DNA from 2 places in the Neobacillus canaveralius genome. Region 2 is predicted to be linked to the other one. Evidence: a T-box and tRNA genes for the amino acid it is inferred to sense, from the RefSeq annotation. Region 2 holds a T-box; the other holds one or more tRNA genes.

Region 1 (12,040 bases), 5.4 Mb from region 2:
TTACTCCCATTTTCGACACTGTGGAGGGGATTTATACATATTTAAAGGATAAACCGGATAAAATAGTTGATTACGCTTGTTTCTTCATCTTTGTAACAGGGATACTGGCCCATTTAGGTGTATTGTGCTTTATTTTTGCCACTGCAATGGTCATATCATCACCAATCAAATTATCCCGTGAACGAATCACCTCTTCTAATATTAAATCAGAAATTTCCTGAGGATCCTCCGTTTGTAGTTCCTGTATTTTTCGTTTCATCCACAAATCATAATTTTCTACATGCTTAGGACCCTCAAATATTCCATCACTCATCATTATGAGTAAATCTCCGGCTTTTAACTGGTCACTCACTACATCCACTTCAAATTCCTCTAAAATTCCTATTGGCAAATTACTAGCTTGGATTTTAATTACTTTATTTCCCCTTTTTATAAAACTTGGGGTAGAACCTATCTTTAGGAATTTCGCTGAAGCATTTTGAAGATCAATCATGGCTAAGTCTAATGTCGCAAAAATTTCATCTGTCGTCCGAAGCGACAGAATGGAATTGACTGACTTTATCGCCACTTTTTCATCGATACCTGATTGCAATATTTTTTGTAAAAGCTGCAGTGTCTCTTTACTCTCATAATGAGCTCTTTCCCCGTTCCCCATTCCATCGCTAATAGCAATAGCAAACTTTCCTGATCCCAGTTCCATGGTTGAATAGCTGTCACCCGAAACAAAACCGCCATCCATTGCCGCATGAGCCATTCCTGTTTCAACGGTATAGGCCTTTGATGATTGGAATACTACATGACAGAAACCGTTAGGATATGCAGCACATTCTTCTGAGGTAACGATAATTTGCTCTCCGAGAATATCCGATAACATGGGTGCAATTAACTTTTCACATTCCCCATGGCCATTACAAAATGGAACGGACATTTCGATATCCACATTTCCTGATTCAAGACTATAAATCTCAACATGCTCCACCTGAACGCCAAATGCTTGAATGGACTCCAAAATTTGTTCTTCCTGCTTATGATGATTCTCTCTTTCGCGCTGAATCTCTTTAGCAAAGTTATCCATCACCTCGGAAACACCGAGTAGTTGATCTGCTACTAGTCTCCTGCTTTCTTGGACCTGTTTCTTTAATTTTTGGTTTGCTTGGTAAAAGGTCAGCTCCTGCCCGACCGCCTCATATACTCTTTTTGAACGAGTACAGTGCTTATCCCATTCACGAGATAATTTCGGCGAAACTACTCCATCATTTTGATCCATTTCATGAATAATTTCTTCTAGATATCCATAGGTTGTATTAAAATTCTTCGCCCAACACTGCTCCTTTTTAAAGCAAGTATTACAGGTTTTTTCGGTTACATGGCTCATAAAATAATCCATTTCACGTTCATCTTCTTTATCATTAGGCTTTGTTTCCATTTGCGAAAAACTATTTGAAAGCGCATGGAAGACACTTGAAAATTGGGCCACTCTTTGTGCTGTCACATCACGCATTTTTCTCATGTATTTTTGTTGTTCCGATGTATATTCTGGTGTACCAGGAATATATTTGGCCAATTTAGAAGTAAATAGTTGTGGTGTTAATAGGAAAAGTACAATGGCTGCGGCGGACTCCAATAGTGTAGTAGCTAAAGAGCCGGAACCGCCCTCCTGCCCATACATTCCAATTAAAAGTGTTGCAATAAACAAACCAATTGCTACTCCTATTTTCTTTCCTTCTTTTAATAAACCACCTAGTACACCTGAAAAAGCAAGCAGACTCATATGATAGAAGCTTGAAACACTCGCAAGACTAAAAATTAAACCCGTTACGACACCAACTGTCGAACCAACTGTTGCTCCCGCAATAAACGAAAATACTAAAACAAGATAGCGAGACATAATATGCTCAAGTGATAAATCGTAAATTTTCCAGCCAATCGTTCCGGTCATGATTGAAGCAAGCATAATAATTAAGCAAACAATTTCCTCCGTTTTTAACAATTGTCTGCGCTTGTTCAAGATTAATAAGGGGATACTCTGTAAGAAGATAAGCGTTAGAATAAAAGATAAACTCGCCTGAACACCAACCATCATCGCGTCATAAAGTGTCAGCTGCCTAGAAATAATAAAGGCCTCGGCCAATTTCCCTGCCCCTAGAATGATTGCAACAAAAAGCGGAATCATTCTCATTTCATTCTTAATCCATCTCTCACTAATCCGATATATAACTAGAAAAAGAATGGATACCAAAAAGGTAAATGCTGCATTCTTCAAGGAGACAGTCGCTGCGCCCGCAACCAATCCTACTAATGCTAGCGGAGATCGATCTCTTTTTATTAAAAAGACGGCTGCGAAAAAAGGCAGACTAAAGGGAGCAAGCGTGGATAATATCAAAGCTCTTCCTAATAAGAAACCTACAATAAGTAATAGGTAACCCTTTATAAGAAAGAAGGACTCAACTTTTAATTGGAATTTTTTCATAACGCTGTCCCAAGACCATTTAGAGGATCGAAAGTTAACCTCTCCGACCGGTTCTAGTAAACTCCGTTCTAGCTTTTCCATAAGTCACACTCCTCTATTAATTCTTGTTAAAGACTATTATAAAATTAATAGATTTAAAATTTTGTCAAATCAGTGAACGTATGTAAAGTTTCGTTCGACGGTTTCCACTATATTTATTCAAATAATGTTGACAAATCGAAAGGATGTCGGAATAAGGAATGAAGATTAATAAAACAAAAAAACTAATTGACACCTATCGTTATCACCTGTATTATAGTCTTTGTGTCTTGAATACTTGGCGGTGTAGCTCAGCTGGCTAGAGCGTACGGTTCATACCCGTAAGGTCGGGGGTTCGATCCCCTCCGCCGCTATACAGAAAAGCTGCAGCCCCTAGGCGCTGCAGCTAGACAAACGAAACAGCACTGTTATTGTAGCAGTGCTGTTTCGTTTTTTTATTAGAAAACAAACAAAAAAGACAAGTCGCTAGACCTGTCTTGAATAGGCAATATATGTTTTATAAATAAGCAACAAGTTAACCCCTTCTAGCTCCTCTTCCACCACGCTTAGATTCCGTATGACGTTTTAAAGAAGTTAAACGATCCTCACTATCTTTTAAAAACTTCGCCATTTTTGACTCAAAATTTTCTACTTTAGGAGCATTACGATCATTTGACCTGTTCTGACGAGGACGTTGTGAATGTGAGTTTGAGTGTGAGTGTGAACGGGATCTAGCTTGAGCCTCTGGTTTATCAATTGCCTTTTTTATAGAAAGTCCAATTTTTCCATCTTTCTCGACATTGATGACTTTAACTTCTACTTGGTCACCAACTTTAAGATGATCATTGATATCTTTCACATAATTGTCAGCAACCTCACTGATGTGTACGAGTCCAGTTGAGCCATCAGGCAGCTCCACAAAAGCTCCGAATTTCGTAATCCCTGTTACCTTTCCTTGTAACTTGCTGCCTACTTCGATTGACATAAAAAGAATTTTCCTCCTTAAGAAATAAAAAAATGATACATACTTTATATTATACAAAATGGGAAAAATAAGTGTCAATAAGACTAGTTAGCGTTGTTTTTATCTTTATTTTCTTCTGGAATATTAAAGATAATTTCACCAGTTTCCGAGAAAAAGTATTCTTTTCTAGCAAGCTTAGCAAGGTAATCATCATCATTTAATTTTACAATATCTTCTTTTAGCAATTGTTGTTGTTTTTTTAATTGTGTCAGCTCTTGTTCCAGCTGTCTCTTTTGTGCCACTTTTTTATCTAAAGTTGAGGATTGGGAAATAAAGCTAGTAATCATTAAATATGACATGACTGTAGCAAATACTAAAAACAAGAAAAGTCTTCTATATAATAATTTCCTTTTCCTGGCTGAAGCAATTTCTGCTACTTCTTGCTGGTGGACATACGTTGATTGGATTTTGGCTATATTCTTTTCTTTTACTGAACTCAATTCCCATCCCTCCTTACTCTTTTGGTCTTTTCCACTTTTTAATCCACTTACCTAAATAGTTCTTGATTTCCATAAAAATTCCTGCCGTTTTATTATATAACTTCTCGACGGATTTTTTAATACTTTTCGGCAAAAGTTTCCAAAGTATTAGTATAATCTTGACGATTGGCACCCATAGTACCTTAAGAATAAACAATAAAATCTTTAAAATAAATTTGACAAGGGAAAGAGTCCCCCTGCCAAGTAGAATAATAATTGAAATTAGCAACTGCAGGATGCCTACGACAGGTTTATAGATAAGGAGTTGGAAAGCCCTTCTGAAAAATTGATAAAGGGCTATTACACTTCTTATCATGGCTTCAAGTAATCTTAAATAAATACCTTTAAATAAACTTTGATAGGCTGCAAAGCCACAAAGTAGTGCCACAAAAATGTAGAAACGTAACTCCCCATTGTTAACAAGGAAAAGAATGTAAAAGATAATTAGTGCCTGAATGACCCAAAACAACAAGTCATTAATAAAAACAATCCATGACCTTCTGTTAGGTCGGTCTAAGAAACGCTGATAGGTATCCAACATAACCCCAAACAGCGAACCCATTCCAATCATCGAAAGCATGGTAAGAAATTGAGTGGAGAGTGTCATCGGAATAACTTACTAAAGAATCCTTTAGCTTTCTCCCCATGCTGTTCATCTAAGTAAACTAAATCAAATATCTTTCCCTTTATGGAGACAATCCCCTTTTCTACATCGAGGTTTTTCATTTGCAAGTTTTGCCCTTTAATCGCTAAGAATCCCATCGAAGTTTCTAATAAGAACTCCTCATTATCAAAGCTTTCCACTTGTTTAACACCGGTTATATCGAGAAGCTTTCTTCCCCTCATGATGACATCATGCTCTGGAACAGTACTTTTGACAGGATTTGTTTCATAATATTGGCTCATCATTCATCCCTCACAATCATTTGTACAACCATTTATTACATTTTTATGTAAGGGATAAATGAATTAGAACAAGCCTTTTCGCGGGACGGTTTAGAACTGTGATTCTCCAATTCTTTCATCTTTAATAATCGTATACATTTCAGCGGCTGCTTCTTTTCGAGTCGTATCTTGAATTTGATCAATTCTTGCCGTAACCAGTCTTTGTCCAAGACGTATTGTGAGTTCGTCACCGACTTTTACGGTTGAACTTGCTTTCGCCTCTTTTCCGTTTATGAGAATTCTGCCTTGATCGGATACCTCTTTTGCCAGTGTCCTTCTTTTTATTAGTCTTGATACCTTTAGATATTTATCTAATCTCATTTCATAATCCCCCGTTTCTATAGTCCTTTAGACTTTGCTTCATCCCAGAATTGATCAAGTTCCTCGAGTGAATGCTCTTCAATTGACTTTCCGCTACTCTTTACCCGTTCTTCTATAAATTGAAACCTTCGAATAAACTTTTGATTGGTTTCAAATAATGCCTCTTCAGGATGTATATCTAAAAACCTTGCAACATTCACAAAAGCAAATAGGATATCACCAAATTCTTTTTTTGCTTCAACAAAACTCTCCTGGTTTATCTCATTCTCAAATTCCTCAAGCTCTTCTTTCACTTTCTCCAGAGCTGGTGTTATTTCCTGCCAATCAAAGCCAACTTTTGCTGCCTTCTTCTGAATTTCGTAAGCTCTTAATAAATTGGGCAGAGATTTGGATATACCCTCAAGCAGAGAGGATTCTATTTCGCCCTTTTCCTGCTTCTTTATTTCCTGCCAGTTACGAAGAACCTCTTTAGAATCCTCTGCCTTCTTATCTCCAAAAACATGTGGATGCCTGCGAATCATTTTCGCAGACAGTACCTCAATGACATCTTCAATCGTAAAATAGCCTTCATCCTCACCGATTTGGGCGTGAAGCATAACTTGCAGCAAGACATCACCGAGTTCTTCTATTAAATGGTCAATATCACCACTATCAATAGCTTCGATTACTTCATAGGTCTCTTCAATTAAGTATTTTTTTAGTGACTCGTGTGTTTGTTCCTTATCCCACGGACAGCCATTCGGACCTCTTAATACAGCAATAATCTCCCGCAGCTTGGAGAAATTTTTCAGCATTATTTGTTCATCCTGTACAGGAGGTACATAAACAGATGTGAGGTTATCAATCGTTACTTTACGGTCTAACTCATACAAAGGAACCCGTTCGATGTTTTCATCTCTGCTTCCTGCGGCACGAACAATCACAACCTGATAATCATCAGGAAGTCTTTCCATAAGAGTTAGTTTAATATTTGATGCGACAAACTGGTCATAAACCTGACTTATAAAAATATGCTGATCGATTTGCAGCTGACTGGATTTGAGAAGGGTTCCATCTAAAAGCTGGAAACCATCTACAGGATCTATTTTTAGTGATTGAAAAATGGCGTCAATAAAGCTTTGACCCCCGCCAATGATGATGTCTACATCCTCTTTTGGACCATATTCCAGAAGCAATTGAACTGTTCTTTCGGCAACTAGAGGATGACCTGGAACTGCATAAATCACCTGTTCTGCTTTTGCTTTTTCCAATAGGTTTTGGACAATTTCTTGATATACCTCTTCAAACTGGTCATGCTTTTCATAAATGGAATCAAATGATGTAAAGCCCATCTCTTCTTGAACTAGTTCTGCAATAACGGGATGTTCCTTTGTTCTTAAGTAAACATGATCAGCATTCATTAACTTCTTATAAACGCCAAAGGGGAGCTGTTCAAGATCTCCCGCTCCTAAACCGAGAACTTCAATTGTTTTGCCCATACGTTTCTAACTCCTATTCTTCTTAGGTAATAAAAGGCTTAATTTGCTGCCAAAAGGAAATAATGATAATTCTTTTTCCAAAAAGACGCCCCCTCTAATGATAATAAACAAGAAAAGGAATCCTCCGGAAACGGCACCTCCGAGCGCCTGAATGGCTGCCATTATCCTCTCGGTTCCAACCGGTATCGAAATCATATCTGTTAACGCTAGATAGCCTTTTAAAAGGAGCACCATCATGAAGGCTGCTGTTAAAAGGGTTCGAAGGAAGTGAAACGAGAGCAGCGGAATGTTCTGCATTCTTATAAATTTTATGTAAAGAATGCCGCAAGCAAAAACTAACGTGATAATGGTTGCATATGCGGCACCCATCGTCCCAAATGTCGGAACGAAAAAATTATTTAACATGTATTTTAAAGGAAAGGTTGCTAGAACGATTACTGCAGGAAAAAGCAAAGATCCTAGCCCCTGCATTATAGCAATAATCGTCGTAATGAATGAGCTAAGGAGAATAACAAAGCTAAGGATTCCTAATACCGATGAACCTGAGTTATTTTGAAATAGCATAATATTAGCTGGCTCTATAATTGCCCATAGACCAAACGAAGCTCCGACACCAATGACGATAGCTATTCGAATAGCCAGCTGAATTTTATCACGTAAAAAAGAAATGTCCTTTTTCATTCTTGCACTCGTTATTAATGGTACAAGTGATAAGGACATGGATACAGCAACAATCGTCCCTAACTGGATTATTGGCTGCCCACGGTCAAATATCCCCTTTATCCCCTTGGCCATTTCTGTCCCATATCCATTCTCTGTAAGTAAAGAGTAGAGGTTCAGTGCGTCAGCCATTTGTATCAAAATCATTAGCATTCCACTTATACAGATTGTCAGACCTTGATAGACAAGCGTTTTTAAAATAAAGCCCATCTCTCGATAATAGCCCGCCACCATTCCTTTTCGAGGAGCAATTACTCCCCATTCTTTACGAATCCAAAGGAATGTAAACAAGATAAGTGCTGATACCATACTACCGGTAATCGATCCAAACATGGCACCGCCGCCAATCAGATACAGCGAATATCCCAGCTTCGTTAGAACGTAGGCAAGAAAGAGAATGGTGAATGCCCTTATTAATTGTTCACCCACCTGTGATAGAGCCGTTGGTACCATATCCCCCTTCCCCTGATAATAGCCCCTCAAAATAGCGGCAATCGGAAATAATAGAAAGACAATCGAGACAACCCTTAGTAAAATGGCTAATTTCTCATCATTCATCCAAATCGCAATATGATCAGCACTAAAATATAGGATAAGAAAACATATAATTCCAAATAACTGTAAAATGATGAACGAGACAAATAAAAGCCGTCTTACTTTTTCATGATCATTTTTTTCCTTTTGTTCAGCATATAACTTAGAAATAACCACCGGAAAACCTGTTGTCGAAAGGACCATAGCAAGACCATAAAATGGGTATACCTGCTGATATATGTAAAAACCAACATCACCAACAATATTTTGAAACGGAACCCGATATACAGCACTTAGAACTTTGGTTACTAATGCTGCAATGGCTAAAATAAAAGCCCCCCTAAAAAGAGCCTTTGATTGGTTTACATGCTTCATTTTTTATCTCCTAACTTACGTAACTCGTGTGTATTATAACATAGTATAAAGCGGAAGCACCTTTGAACCCCTTCTAGACGGCCGCTTATTCCCGTAAACCTTGGTCTCTTGGAATTATCGGCACTATAAACCGCTTATAGTTTCCGTAAACTCTGTTCTCTCGATTTATCGGCACTATATGCCTATTATAGTTCCCGTAATTTCTGCTCTCCTAATTTATCGGCACTATATGCCTCTTATAGTTCCCGTAATTTCTGCTCTCCTGATTTATCGGCACTATATGCCTATTATAGTTCCCGTAATTTCTGCTCTCCTAATTTATCGGCACTATATGCCGCTTATAGTTCCCGTAATTTCTGCTCTCCTGATTTATCGGCACTATATGCCTCTTATAGTTCCCGTAATTTCTGCTCTCCTGATTTATCGGCACTATGCACTCTTAAACTCTTGTGGAGTTGGATTAGGAGACAAATAAAAAAGACAGCGAAGGCTGCCTCTTTTATTTGTGAGAATAATATTAGTTCTAGGACTCCATTTGTCTTGCTAAAAATCCAGCAGCGGTTTCAACAGCCTTTTTCTCGACTTCACCAAGTGTACCTTCTTTTGCATAAATAATAACAGCTCCAATTGGGTCACCATTTGCAATGATTGGTCCAATTGTATAAGATGAGATAGTTTCATCATTCCCATCCGCTAATGCAATATCACCTTGCTGTGTAACTAGAACTGAATTACGGTCTTCCATTGTTTTTTCCACTAAATCGCTTATATTTTTATTTAAATAATCCTTTTTAGAACTTCCTGCTAACGCAATATAACTATCTCTATCACAAATTAATACCGGGTTTCCGAGGCTGTCAAATAGGGCTTCTGCATATTCCTTGGCAAAATCGCTTAACTCGCTGATTGGTGAATACTTCTTTAAGATTACTTCCCCATCTCGATCAACAAAGATCTCTAACGGATCCCCCTCACGGATACGCAGAGTCCTGCGTATTTCTTTGGGAATGACAACACGACCCAAATCATCGATTCGACGAACTATTCCAGTTGCTTTCATCCAATGTTGCCTCACTTTCATCTGATGATTTTACTAACTTGGTAATGACAATTTTTCCTTTTGTAGGAATCATCACCAACTTTGAACTTAGTATCTTTCATCTGGAAAGTTCTATACACATTCGTAATATTTTTTCACAAACAGGAAAATTATCCCATTAAAAGAGAATGTTACCCCTGCCAATTTACATAGTTACACAGGATTTTCCTGACCCTTTTTTGCAGCTTGGATCCCTTTTATCATCTCAAATGCTATATTTAGCCAGTAAACCGTGTCTGTCCCTTTAGTCTGAAGGGTCATTTTTAGCTTCTGACCTTCCATTCCAAGTCCAATCATTCGTGGATATTTACTGCTGATTGCAAAGACCTTTTGTCCATCAATTGTGCTGCTCGCTCGTTCATTAACTAAAATGGTAACTTCCTGTTTAGCTTGCTTAATGCTTTCAACACCCGCTAGAAGCGCATAAACCTTCATTTCCGCCACCTGGAATAGATAATCAACTTCTTCAGGGTATTCACCAAAACGATCAATCATTTCTGCCTGAAGTTCTTCAACATCTTCTAGTGTTTGCAGGCCTCTAAAACGCTTATACATCTCGATTTTTTGATGGCCGTCTTTAATATAGGTATCAGGGATATAGGCATCGACTTCTAAATCAATTTCCACAGTAGACTTTTGCTCTACTTTCAAATCCCCTCTTCTTTCCTCAATCGCTTCTTTCAGCATTTGAGAGTACAGATCAAATCCTACTGAGTCGATGAATCCATGCTGCTGTGCCCCTAATAAATTACCTGCACCCCTAATCGATAAGTCGCGCATAGCAATTTTAAAACCGGAGCCAAGCTCAGTAAATTCCTTTATTGCCTGTAAACGTTTTTCTGCTACTTCCGTTAATACCTTATCCTTCCGGTGCGTGAAATAAGCATATGCAACACGATTAGATCTTCCCACACGACCGCGAAGCTGATAAAGCTGTGAAAGCCCCATTCGATCGGCATCATAGACAATCAAGGTGTTTACATTAGGAATATCTACCCCAGTTTCAATAATGGTCGTGCTGACTAGTACATCAAACTCCCCAGACAAAAAGCTAAGCATAACAGATTCCAATTCATTTTCTGACATTTGTCCATGGGCGAATGTTACTCGAGCATCTGGAACGAGCATCGATATTTCTTCGGCCTTTCTTTCTATATCTTCAACTCTGTTATATAGAAAATATACTTGTCCGTCGCGTGCTAGTTCTCTCTCAATCGACTCTCTAACAAGGGATCCATTGTACTCCATTACATAGGTTTGAACTGGGAAACGATTTTCAGGAGGTGTTTCAATTACCGATAAATCACGAACACCGAGCATGGACATATGAAGTGTTCTAGGTATCGGTGTTGCTGTTAATGTTAAAACATCAATGTTTGATTTTAGCTTTTTTATCTTTTCTTTGTGGGTTACCCCAAATCTTTGCTCTTCATCAATGATTAATAAACCTAAATCACGATAAATGATATCTTTTGAAAGGATACGATGTGTTCCAATTACCACATCGATTGTACCTGCTTTTAATCCTTTTATCGTTTCTGTTTGTTGCTTTTTAGAACGGAAGCGGCTTAACAGACCAATATTGATTGGATAGTCTTGAAATCTTTCTCTCATTGTCTCAAAATGCTGCTGAGCCAAAATCGTTGTTGGTACTAGTAGTGCCACTTGTTTACCATCTGCAATGGCTTTAAATGCAGCTCGAATTGCTACCTCTGTTTTTCCATATCCAACATCACCACAAAGCAAACGGTCCATTGGTCTAGGTCGTTCCATATCCTTTTTAATCTCATGGATGGACCGAAGCTGGTCCTCTGTTTCCTGGTACGCAAAAGCCGTTTCAAACTCCCTTTGCATATCCCCATCAGGAGAAAAAGCATAACCAACCGCTGCCTCACGTTCTGCATAAAGCTTAATTAAATCGTCTGCAATGTCTTGAACGGAGGATTGAACTTTCTTTTTAACCTTTTTCCAATCACTGCCGCCAAGTTTATATATTTTGGGCTCTTTTCCTTCTGAAGCAACATACTTCTGAACAAGATCAATTTGTTCCACTGGAACATAAAGCTTATCTGTCCCATGATATCGAAGATGGAGATAATCCTTATGAACACCGTTTATAACCAGGGTTTCAATTCCCAAGTATTTTCCGATCCCATGATTAACATGGACGACATAATCCCCGACTTTAAGTTCAGAATAACTCTTGATCCTTTCGGCATTTGAAAGCTTTTGTCTGTTAGTAGACTTTTTGACACGTTTAGTAAAAAGCTCTTCTTCTGTAATGACAGCAAGCTTTTGAATTGACAGCTCAAATCCAGTTTGCAGGTTCCCCTTCAAAATCTGAACTTTTCCAGGTAGAAGCTGCTGACCGCTGCGTGCAATGGAGGCTTCTATTTCATAATCTTCTAAAACTCGTTCTAATTTTTTTACTCTTTCATTGTCTGGTCCTAAAAAGACAATCGAATAATTTCCTTTTTTCCATCTGTCGACTTCTGCCTTCAATAAGTGCATTTGTCCATGGAAATTTTGCATTTGTTTACAGGAAACATTGATAATATTTTGCGGACTCGTATTGGC
Region 2 (12,040 bases):
GCTAATGGAGGAACCATACCAGCAGCCATGATGGCAGCCATTGGCGCATAAACTCCATTTGCTAACAATCCTGTACCAAACACATAAGCAGCTTTGTTAACCGGGCCGCCCATATCAAATGACATCATTAATCCTAAAATAATACCAAGTAAGACAGCGTTCCCTGTACCTAAACCTGATAACCACTCAGAAATGGCTGTATTTAATGCACCTACAGGTTTATTGACAACAAACAACATGATAAATCCGGTTAAAGCGATACCTAGTAATGGATATAAAAGAATGGTTTTAATTCCTTCTAAGGATGCAGGCATACCAGACAATACCTTTTTCAAACCAACAACTAAATAACCTGCTAAGAAACCTGCAACAAGTCCGCCTAAGAAGCCTGCGCCGCCGCTTGCAGCCATCATTCCTCCGACCATACCTGCTGCAAAACCAGGACGGTCTGCAATACTCATGGCAATAAATCCTGCTAAAATTGGAACCATTAAGGCAAACGCATTTCCTCCGCCAATGGTCATTAGTGCTTCAGCTATTGGATGATAGGTTGGATCATCTGGATTTGCTGCATTAATACCGAACATAAAGCTGATAGCGATTAAGATACCGCCGCCGACAACAAACGGAAGCATGTTGGAAACACCGTTCATTAAGTGTTTATAAATAGTCGAACCGATTCCTCTGCCTGTTTGTTCGCTTTCCTGACTGGATTTTCCACTGCCGCTATAGATAAGAGCGTCCTGCTTTAATGCTCTTTCTATTAATTCCTTTGGTTTACGAATCCCGTCAGCAACGGGTGTTTCTAATACATGCTTGCCATTGAAACGATTCATTTCCACTTTTGTGTCCGCTGCAACAATAACAGCAACAGCATTCTCAATTTCTTCTGCTGTTAAAACATTTTTTGCTCCTCCAGAACCGTTTGTTTCAACCTTAATATCAACACCCATTTCAGCTGCTTTCGCTTTTAGTGAATCGGCAGACATGTATGTGTGGGCAATACCTGTTGGACAAGCTGTTACTGCAACAATAAATTGTTTCTTACCAGCCATGGATTGTTCTTCTTCTTTTTCTTCCTGGTCATGGGAGTTAATAATTGTTAAGACCTCATCAGCACTATTAGCTTCTAAAAGCTGTCTACGTACTTCATCTTTTAAAAGAATCGTTGAAAGTCGAGAAAGTGCCTCTAAATGTGTATTATTTGCTCCTTCAGTAGCTGCAATCATAAAGAACAGGTGAGAAGGCTGACCGTCAAGAGATTCATAGTTTACACCAGCTGTTGATCTACCGAACGCAATCGCAGCATGCTTAACAGCGTTTGTTTTTGCATGGGGGATGGCAATACCTTCCCCAATCCCTGTTGTGCTTTGTTCTTCTCTTTTAATAATGGCTTTTTTATATTCTGAGCGATCGTTTAACTTACCTGCATTGTCTAAAACACTTACCAACTCTTCAATGGCATCGGTCTTTGTTGTACTAGTTATTGAAAGGTTGATTGTTTCTTTGGTTAATAGCTCTGTAATCCTCATCATCATTCTCCTCTTAGGTTTGACTTTTCTACTTGTACTTGAGGGAGCAAGCCTTCCATTTTTTCGCGTGTGCATAATCCGATTGAAAATGCAGTCGCACTGCCAGCTGCCACACTAAAACGAAAAGCTTCTTCTATTGATTTTGTTTTTTCATAGGTTGCGATAAAACCGGCTACCATCGAATCCCCTGCACCCACTGAGCTTTTTACATCGCCTTTTGGGCTAGTGGCAATGAAAGCTTGGTCCTTATTAATCAGGACAGCTCCTTTTTCGGCAAGAGACACAATTACGTTTTCGGCGCCTTGTCTTACAAGCTCTTTTGCATAAGGAATGACTTCTTCACAAGAGTTGATCACTGTATTGAATAAGTCACCCAGCTCGTGATGATTTGGTTTTATTAGGAAGGGGTTTAATGGAAGTACCTTCTTAAGTAATTCACCTTCCGCATCGACAACGAATTTCGTGCCAGTTTCATTACATAGTTTCACAAGCTCTTCATACGTACTTTCCGGCATAGTAGATGGAATGCTGCCAGCGAGAACAAGAATATCTTCGCTTGTTAGTTCTCTGATTTTTCCTTTTAAGGCTTCCAAGTTTTCTTTTGTAATGTTAGGGCCTTTTGCATTTATTTCTGTTTCTTTATCCGATTTAAGTTTTACATTTATTCGAGTATCTTCCGTGACATTCACAAAGTCTGTGTGAATTCCTTTGGATGTTAGGAATTTTTCAATGTATTCACCGGTGAAACCACCTAAGAATCCAAGAGCATGACTGTCAACGTCTAATCTTTTTAATACTTGAGATACATTAATTCCTTTTCCGCCTGGTAATTTGGTTTCATTTTTTGTTCGGTTTAACTCACCAAGCGTTACCTGGTCTACCTCTACGATATAATCAAGTGATGGGTTTAAAGTAACGGTATAAATCATGATGTAACCACCTTAATTTTAGTTTTGCTGTGATAGTGCTCCTGTATATCAGGATCTAGTTCATTTGTGATAATCGTGGCAAGATGTAAGTCAGCAATTTTTGCAAAGGCAATCTCTGAGAACTTGGATTCATCCGAAATCACAAATGCCTCACGCGATAATGACATCGCTAATTTTTTGACCATTGCCTCTTCAGGGTCGGGTGTGGTATAGCCAAATTGTGAGTGGATTCCGTTTACTCCCATAAAACACTTATCAAAACGATAATGCTCTAGACTATCTAATGCCCCGCGCCCGATTAGGGCTTTCGTTGATGGCTTAGCATAGCCGCCTATTAAAAAAGTTTTTATATTTTTGTCTAGTAGTTCATTTACGTGTGTTAATCCGTTTGTTACAACCACGATGTTCTCTGGAAGGGAAGGGATCATTTCAAATATAGTTGAACCTGCATCTAAATAAATACAGTCTCCTTCTTCCACTAAGCTTCCAGCGTAATGTGCGATTTGACGTTTTGGTTGAAGGTTTTTGGAGGATTTCTCAATCATGCTTGGTTCCTGCAGTTTTCCTTGAAGCCTTGCAGCCCCACCATGAACCCTCTTGAGAAACTTTCCTTGTTCCAACTGTATAAGATCTCTACGGATCGTTGACTCAGAGGAATTTGTTAATTCCACAAGTTCTTGAAGTTTAACAGAATTCTTTACCTTTAATGCTTCTAATATAATTTGATGGCGTTCTGGCTCTAACATTATTACCGCCTCCTAAAACGCTTTCATGATTGTTACTAACCTCATTTTACAATTGAAAACTGTAAAAATCAATCAAAAAGATTCAAAAGAATTCTTTTTCGTTCAAATAACACCAAATAAAAAAGGATGCCTCTTAGCATCCTTGTATCATATAGTATTTCCAAATTAATTTAAAATGGTTCTCTAATATTGTATCGACGTAAAATGGTCTCAATCCTCATGGCGGTACTCAAGTTTCCTAACACGCGAACTCTTCCAGTAAGCAGCGCCATCGTTCCGCTTTGTTTTCCTAATAAAAATTTTTTGAAATTATCGTACGATAACTGCATGGTGCAGGTTGGGGAGGTTTCTATTCCTTTTTTAATGGTTAGTTTTCCATCTTTAAAATAATGCTGATAGGTTCCTTTTTCTTCTCCATAAACATCATACTGTACGACAGCATCAAAACCTTTAATGGGACTGGGATTTTGATTGAAGATTTCTTCGATTCTTTCCATTAGGTCTTCTAAAGAATAATCTCTTATTGCTTTTGCCATTTAGCAATTCCCCCTAGAATTAGTAAAACCAAAGCATATTTCATAGTTTAATAATACTAATTGGGAAGTGTTAAGGTGGTGAACGTTTTACGAACTTTTTAGATTTTTTACGCTTTTAAGATTTTAGTTAAAAATATAGATATATTTGAAACCTTATTGAGTATAATACGTATATGTACAGTAGCGGAATTGAAAAAATTTTTATAGATAGGAAGAATAAAATTTGGGCACAAATATAATGGTAGTAGCAAATTATATCTATGATATTTATTATTGGTTAATTTTGATTAATATTTTTGGTTCTTGGTTCCCGCAATTTCAAACATCCAAAATAGGGTCGTTGGTTGGCAGGCTGGTTAACCCTTACTTATCAATCTTTAGGAAGTTTATCCCGCCGCTGGGTATGATTGATTTCTCTCCAATCATTGCGATATTTGCCTACAGCTTTATTGGGAGATTTGCTTTAGCGGGTCTTAGCCAATTGTTAATCATGGTCGGTGCATTTTAATAAAAAACGTACTAGAAATAGGGCTTTACTTACCTTCGTAAGTAAGGCCCTATTTCTGTCTTTTGGGTATCACTCAAATGGTAAAATAAGTTAAACTTAAAATAGTAAGATGCAAAGGGGAGATTATGATGAAGTCAGCTTTAATACTTGGGGGAACGCAATTTGTTGGCAAGAGGCTGGTACAATTATTAATCGATGAAGGGGTAGAGGTTACAGTCGCAACAAGGGGTTTCGCGTCCGACGCCTTTGGAGATCAAGTTTCTCGATTGATTATAAACCGTGAAGATGCACAGTCTTTAGAAAAAGCTTTTAAGGATAGGGCCTGGGATGTGGTTTTTGATCAATCCTGCTATTCCTCACAAGAAGCTCTTGATACGCTGAATGAACTAAAAGGAAAAGTTCAAAAGTATATCTTTACATCGAGTCAGGCAGTTTATGATTTTGGAACCAATCATGTGGAGGAAAGTTTCAATCCGTTCGTTTACAAGCCTGTTTTAAAATCCAGAAGAGATTACATAGGGTATGTTGGATATCAGGAAGCAAAACGAGCAGCCGAAGCGATCCTTTTTCAGAATGCTGACTTCCCGGTGGTTGCGGTACGTTTTCCGATTATTATTGGAAAGGACGATTATACGAATCGTTTACAATTCCATGTAGAGCATGTGAAAGAAGGAAAGCCGATGTTCATTGAACATCCTGAGTTTAGATATAGTTTTATTGACTCAGGCGAAGCAGCTTCATTTTTATTTAGCATTGCAAAGTCCGATTATCAAGGTCCCGTTAATCCAGGCTCTCCGGAAGATATCAGTTTAATTGAATTAATGGAGCTTATTGAAAATCTAATTGGCACGAAAGCCATAATAAGTGATGATGGTAATCCATCTCCTTATAATCTTCCTGGGGCGTGGTCAGTCAATACAAGTCTTGTAAAATCAATGGGGTACCGTTTCGTATCATTAGATAGTCTTTTAAAATCTTTAGTTCGTCACTATTCATAAAGGGGGAATACCATGAGTATTCAGAAAGCTACATTAAATGAACTTAATTTTTTAACAGAGTTATTTGATTCCTATCGGGTGTTTTATAAACAGGAATCTGATATCGAAGGGGCAAGAGCCTTTTTAAAAGAAAGATTAGTTAATGAGGATTCGGTCGTTTTCATTGCTTATGATGAGAGTAATCCGGTTGGCTTTGTTCAGTTATATCCGGCTTTTTCTTCTGTCAGTATGAAACGGTCTTGGATTCTTAACGATTTATATGTAAATGCATCTGCTCGTAAAAAGGGTTTTGGGGAGAAGTTAATAAAAAAGGCGATTGAATTTGCAGAGGAAACAGGTGCAAAAGGATTATCATTAGAGACAGGTCATGATAATGTCACTGCACAGAGCCTTTATGAAAAAATAGGGTTTAAGAAAGAGTCTAACTACTTTTACTATTTTTCATTGTAAAAGATATGGTTGTAAATTTCAGGAATTAACACAAACTACTCCTAGAGGGAATATATCCATCAAAAAGGAGGTAGTTATAATGAATAATAATGATCAAGATACAACGATTATATCTAACGATGCGCTGCGCGGAAAACCTTATCTGGATATTGACCGCGTCATTATAGAAGGTAACCCAAATAGCACTACTCATAATAAAAAGGAAAAGTGAGCATCTTTTATTTTTAATGTAATTTAAATTGACTTTTTCGAATTTATTGAATAATATATGGTTAAATTTATTTAATAAAGGCAAAGAAGAGAAAAAGTAGAATGACATGGTTTTTTCACAGAGAGCTTCGGTAGCTGAAAAGAAGCAAAAACACTCATTTGAACAATGGTCTCTGAGCTTCGTACTGAACATACTTTATTGTATTAGTAGGCTGCGACGAGTTTTGACACTCGTTATCTATGTCACAGTATAAGAGTAGATTTTTGTTACTCCGTACTTGCTAAGGCAAATGGTGTGAGCTATTTGCGAAATAAGGTGGTAACACGTGGATATCAAACCTCGTCCTTAACTTTTACAGTTAATGGCGGGGTTTTTTTATTTTTTCAAGGCTGTGTTAACTTGGCTGTTGATTTGCGCTCCTGGCGCTACGCTTTCCGCGGGCTCGCCCTGAGCCTCCTTACAGCTTCGCGCCTGCGGGGTCTCACTCAGCTCGTTCATCCCGCAGGAGTCGAGCGCCTTCCGCTCCAATCAACAGGTTCTAAAATCACTAGTCTTCTTTAACACAGCCATTATTAACTAGGAGGTTTTACGATATGAGTATTTTTATTGGAGGAGCATGGGCTTATGCGAACGGTTCTTTGCATCTTGGTCATATTTCAAGTTTGCTGCCAGGGGATATTTTAGCGAGATACTACCGTTTGAAAGGGGAACAAGTACTGTATGTTTCAGGAAGCGATAGTAATGGAACACCCATTACCATCCGCGCGAGACAAGAGGGAGTTGCACCTCGTGTAATTACAGATCGTTATCACCAGGAATTCCTCGATTGTTTTACAAAATTAGGATTTTCATATGATTGCTATACTCGAACGGACACTGAACATCACCACAAATTGGTTCAGGAGATTTTTTTAGATCTGCTTGAAAAAGGTCATATTTATAAAAAGGAAATTGAACAAACCTATTGTGAGGAATGCGCCCAATTCTTGCCGGAACGATATGTAGAAGGAATTTGTCCTGTTTGCAAAGAACCATCACGCGGGGATCAATGTGATCATTGCTCGACTATCTTAGAGCCCCTTGAGTTGCTGAATAGCAGATGCAAAATATGCGGACATCCCCCTACAACAAGATTCACGGAGCATTTCTATTTTGCCTTAAGCTCATTTCAGGCTCAATTAGAAAACTATGTACAAAAGGCGGAAAATAATAGGATTTGGCGGGAGAATGCTGTTTCTCTTACGAAGAGATATTTAAAGGAAGGTTTACAGGACCGAGCCGTTTCGCGGGATTTACCTATTGGAGTAAGTGTGCCTGTTGCTGGATATGAAGACAAGAAAATTTATGTTTGGATAGAAGCTGTTTCGGGATACTATACAGCCAGCAAGCTTTGGGCAAAGGAATCTGGCAAAGATGATTCAGCGTTTTGGAAATCATCTACTAATTCCTATTACGTTCATGGGAAGGATAATATTCCATTTCACTCTCTTATTTGGCCGGGGATATTAGCTGGACTCGAAAAGGAACCATTACCTACACATATTGTTTCCAATGAGTATTTGACTCTGGAAAAAAAGAAATTGTCGACCAGCAGGAATTGGGCTGTATGGGTTCCTGATATTTTAGATAGATACGATCCTGATTCTATCCGGTATTTCTTAACGATAAACGCACCAGAGAGCAGGGATGCAGATTTTTCGTGGAAGGAATTTATTTATAGTCATAACAGTGAATTATTAGGGGCATATGGGAATTTTGTAAATCGGACGTTGAAATTTATTACAAAGTCATTTGATGGTGTGGTTCCCGATAAGGTCATAACTTTAACTATTCAGGAGAAAGTCAATCATTTGTATGAAGAAACAGGACAATTAATTGAAGAAGCCTCTTTTAAACAAGGGTTAGAGAAAGTCTTCGAGCTAGTTCGGTTTTCTAATAAATACTTTGATGAACAACAACCGTGGAAGCAGGTTCATGAGAATGAGGAATCTTGCAAACAAACGCTGACAAATTGTGTTTATCTCATTGCTAATATAGCGCATATTTTAACACCATTTCTTCCCTTTTCGAGCGAAAAAGTTAAGGATATGCTCAATATTTCAATAACGAACTGGAAGCCTTTTTTTGTTAAACCAACCGTTATCACAAATGTCGAGCCGTTATTTGAAAGAATCGATCCATCTAGAATCGGAGAAGAGCTTGAAAAGTTAAACAAAAAAGCCCATAAACTTGCTTAATTATTATCTATCTTTTTTGAATTTTAGTAATATAGTTGGTATATGTAAAAGGAGGACGTCCCATGGAAATTAGACAACTAACCTCTTCAGATGCAGAAAAATACTGGAATCTTAGATTAGAAGCTTTACAGCTGGCCCCAGAGGCCTTTTTAACGAGTTATGAAGACGCTATAAAAAGAGAAAATCCGATTGCTCAGGTTGAAAGTAATTTTAAGACAGAAGGCAATTACACTTTTGGGGCGTTTGAAGCTGATGAGCTAATTGGTGTTGTAACTCTCCTACAAGAAAAGGCCGAGAAAATCCAGCACAGAGCAAACATCTTTGCGATGTACGTCACTCCAAAGAAACAAGGAGCAGGTGTAGGAAAAGCATTGCTCACGGAAGCGATCAATAAAGCAAAATCAATAGAAGCAATCGAAAAAATCAACTTATCCGTGGTTGCAAGCAATGAACCAGCGAAGAAGCTTTATACGAAACTTGGATTTAAAGTATTTGGACTTGAAGAAAAAGCGATGAAATTGAATGGAATTTATTTGGATGATGAACATAGGGTGCTGCATTTAAAATGAACAAACTTACTATTAGACAAGCAGCAATACAGGATTTATCAAAACTAGTACCTATTTTTGACGACTACCGTGAGTATTTCGGGCAGCAAAAAAACCCAGCACAGGTGGAACAGTTTCTATTCGAAAAATTTGAGCACCTTGAATCGGTCATTTTTATTTCACAGCTGCAAGATGAAGTGGTGGGATTTGCACAGCTCTATCCAGTCTTTTCTTCGTTAACCCTCCAACGTATTTGGCTGCTAAACGACTTCTTTATAAACGAGGAATTTAGGGGCAGTGGTGTTGGAACACAGCTTTTTGCCGAGGGAAGGAATTTACTCTATTAACAAGGTCGAAAGGTATAGAACTTTCGGTCGAACATACAAATAAGAAGGCATGGGCGTTTTGGGAGAAACAAGGATTTAAGTTAGATGAGGATTTTCGTTTTTATTTTTATAAACTATAAATAGAGGTGTATTTTATATGGTACAAAAAGAGCAGGGCAGCCTTGCTGCTGAAATAAGTGGAGATGGGTCGTTTAAACGGCAAAAAAATAGATTTAATACACCGTTTGGATTCGGTGAAGGCGAGCTTCCTATAGAGGCAGGACGATATCGTCTATTATGGTCAGCAGTCTGCCCTTGGGCACATCGATCAGTGATTGTCAGAAGAGTTCTTGGCTTAGAAGAGGCAATCAGTTTAGGTACGGCAAGCCCGATGCGGCCTAAACTTTCGCATGTTGACTGGGAGTTTTCTTTAGATGAAGACGGGGTAGACCCCGTACTTGGCATTCGCTATATGAGTGAAATTTATAAGAAGACTGAACCTGATTATGCTGGCAGGCCAACGGTACCTGTGATGGTGGATGTAAAGGAACAAAAGGTTGTGAACAATGATTATTTCAAGCTAACGAACTATTTAGAAACAGTCTGGTCTGACTTTCATAAAGAAAATGCCCCCAATCTATACCCGGAGTCTTTGCGTGGAGAGATTGATGCATTAAATGATGTCATCTTCCATGAAGTAAACAATGGAGTATATAAGTGTGGCTTTGCTCAATCTCAGGAAGCTTATGAACAGGCGTATGATACTCTATTTGCAAGATTAGATGAATTAGAGGAGCGTTTATCAAAACAACGTTTCTTATTTGGTGACTTTATTACTGACTCAGATGTACGGCTATATGCCACATTAATTCGCTTCGATGCGGCTTACTACTCAGCATTTAAGACAAATCGAAACCGAATTATTGATTTCCCACATCTTTGGGGTTATCTAAGAGATTTGTATCAAACTCCAGGTTTTGGTGATACCACTGATTTTGACGCAATTAAGAGACATTATCATCTCTCGAATCACATAGCTAGCAATGATCAAAAAGGTCATAATGGGATTTTGCCAAAAGGACCTGACCTTTCTGGGCTTAATACCGAACATAATCGTCAGTATTTAAGTAATAAAATAGAAAAATTTTTAATTGATTAGGAGAGCAGCTATGATCATTCGAGAAGCTTTGGAAAAGGAATTACCTTATATACGAGAGCAAAGAGTCAGCGCTTATGTTGAACATGCAGCAAAAATTCCTGAAGGTCATTGGCTGGCTCTAAAGCAGGCAATTTTATCTGAGGGTGATAGACTTCCAGGTGTGGAGAGAATAGTAGCTGAAATCGATGGGGAAATTGCAGGAAGTGTGGTTTTGTTTCCAGCTAATATTGATGCTTATGAAGGAAGTGTAGATGTACTGGATTATCCGGAGATTAGGATGCTGGCTGTTTCGCCAGAAATGAGAGGTAAGGGTGTTGCTTCTGCTTTAGTTGCTGAATGTATTGAACGGGCTAAAGCGCGGGGATATCAGGCAATTGGGCTGCATACCGGGGAATTTATGGAAACGGCAATGAAATTATATGAAACAATGGGATTTGAACGATTGCCACAATACGACTTTGAACCTGCTGATGATGGGATTATTGTAAAAGCCTATCGACTTTCTCTTCCTAAAGATTAAGGAGATGCCGTCCAATCTAAATAACCGAGAGCTTAGAGGAGATTCCCTAGCTCTCGGTTATTTCTTTGCTTCTGGCACCATTTTTATTTTATAGATAAAGTAATAATATTTATAAAACACAATCATCACAAGCATGAGCCGTATGAAAAAGCTATCTAGGATAAAAAAAGGAATGGCGATCATCACGTCAGCAAATAACAAAATCGTCAATTTTTGTTTTAATGTCATGGCCCTTTCTTTTACAAACGTCTCTAAATGACGTTTATAAAGAGTTGTCCCTTTAAACCAGTGCTCGAATCTTTCAGACCCCTTCACGAAGCAGTAGGATGCTAAAAGAAGTAATGGAGTTGTCGGTAACACTGGTAATACAAGACCCAAAACGCCTAAGCCGAGTGCGATAAAACCGATGATGATATAGAGGAATTTAATGATTTTACTCATGTTTGCTTCCCTTTCTGTCTCTTTTATCTATATTATATCATGTAAAAAAAGAAAGTTTTTTGACAGATTAAGTACATAAAAACCGTTTCAACCACCGTTATGATAAAATAGTGATGTCAAGTTAATGGGGGTTGATCAGATGACTTTCTATCAATTTATTGTCGTTTTACATATTTTTTCGGCGATTATGGGAATGGGTCCTGGGTTTATCTTAACGACCGTGGTAAAGTCGGGGAAAAACATGACAGAGTTAAGGCATTCCTATGCCATTCGACATAAACTTCATATTTTTGTAATGGTAGGCGGTACGCTTGTACTCATTACAGGTTTAATCATGGGATTCATGAATCCAAGCCTGTTTCGTATGGGCTGGTATGTAATAAGTCTTGTGCTCTTTTTAGCAGCACTGGCAATTGGGCCACTTGTCCTATCACCTAGATCTAAACCGGTTAAGGTTTTGTTAGCATCACAAAAGGGCGAGGATATTCCTGAAGAGTATTATCGTTTATCAAAAATACTGTTCCGCTATGAACATTTGGAAAATGCGATTTTTATCGTCATTATCGCATTGATGATACTAAAACCATTTTAATTAAACGCTGCAGGTTGCTCTAGTATGAATCAGATGCTTATAGTGACTGGAAAATGAAAAACGTAGGGGTTCCGGTAACTATAAGAGGCTTATAGTTACCGAAAGATGAAAAGGTTAAGGGTTACGGTAACTATAAGAGGTTCATAGTGACCGGTAGATGAAAAGTGTAGGGGTTACGGTAACTATAAGAGGTTCATAGTGACCGAAAGATGAAAAGTGTAGGGGTTCCGGTAACTATAAGAGGTTCATAGTGACCGGTAGATGAAAAGTGTAGGGGTTCCGGTAACTATAAGAGGCTTATAGTTAC

The links. The T-box of region 2 lies ahead of metG (methionine--tRNA ligase). A T-box ahead of a tRNA ligase gene usually reads a tRNA of that ligase, here a tRNA-Met.
Region 1: it has a tRNA-Met gene. The T-box ahead of metG (methionine--tRNA ligase) is inferred to sense a tRNA for this amino acid. The anticodon was not compared.

The regions. Positions count from the first base shown of each region.
Region 1 is NZ_JBDFLL010000001.1:14,683-26,722, forward strand. Features, by position in the region: gene spoIIE (stage II sporulation protein E) at 71-2,551, opposite strand; tRNA gene ABC255_RS00085 (tRNA-Met) at 2,789-2,862, shown strand; gene ABC255_RS00090 (S1 domain-containing RNA-binding protein) at 3,024-3,473, opposite strand; gene ABC255_RS00095 (FtsB family cell division protein) at 3,557-3,952, opposite strand; gene yabQ (spore cortex biosynthesis protein YabQ) at 3,966-4,598, opposite strand; gene yabP (sporulation protein YabP) at 4,595-4,897, opposite strand; gene ABC255_RS00110 (RNA-binding S4 domain-containing protein) at 4,988-5,257, opposite strand; gene yabN (bifunctional methyltransferase/pyrophosphohydrolase YabN) at 5,275-6,735, opposite strand; gene ABC255_RS00120 (putative polysaccharide biosynthesis protein) at 6,742-8,364, opposite strand; gene spoVT (stage V sporulation protein T) at 8,888-9,424, opposite strand; gene mfd (transcription-repair coupling factor) at 9,617-12,040, opposite strand, start outside.
Region 2 is NZ_JBDFLL010000001.1:5,374,374-5,386,413, reverse strand. Features, by position in the region: gene ABC255_RS26410 (PTS fructose transporter subunit IIABC) at 1-1,532, opposite strand, end outside; gene pfkB (1-phosphofructokinase) at 1,535-2,461, opposite strand; gene ABC255_RS26400 (DeoR/GlpR family DNA-binding transcription regulator) at 2,458-3,207, opposite strand; gene ABC255_RS26395 (SCP2 sterol-binding domain-containing protein) at 3,378-3,743, opposite strand; gene ABC255_RS26390 (YggT family protein) at 3,967-4,251, shown strand; gene ABC255_RS26385 (NAD-dependent epimerase/dehydratase family protein) at 4,380-5,249, shown strand; gene ABC255_RS26380 (GNAT family N-acetyltransferase) at 5,262-5,699, shown strand; gene ABC255_RS26375 (hypothetical protein) at 5,779-5,910, shown strand; T-box leader at 5,985-6,260, shown strand; gene metG (methionine--tRNA ligase) at 6,504-8,147, shown strand; gene ABC255_RS26365 (GNAT family N-acetyltransferase) at 8,210-8,716, shown strand; gene ABC255_RS26360 (GNAT family N-acetyltransferase) at 8,713-9,042, shown strand; gene ABC255_RS26355 (glutathione S-transferase family protein) at 9,179-10,180, shown strand; gene ABC255_RS26350 (GNAT family N-acetyltransferase) at 10,191-10,700, shown strand; gene ABC255_RS26345 (DUF454 family protein) at 10,758-11,141, opposite strand; gene ABC255_RS26340 (DUF2269 family protein) at 11,281-11,733, shown strand.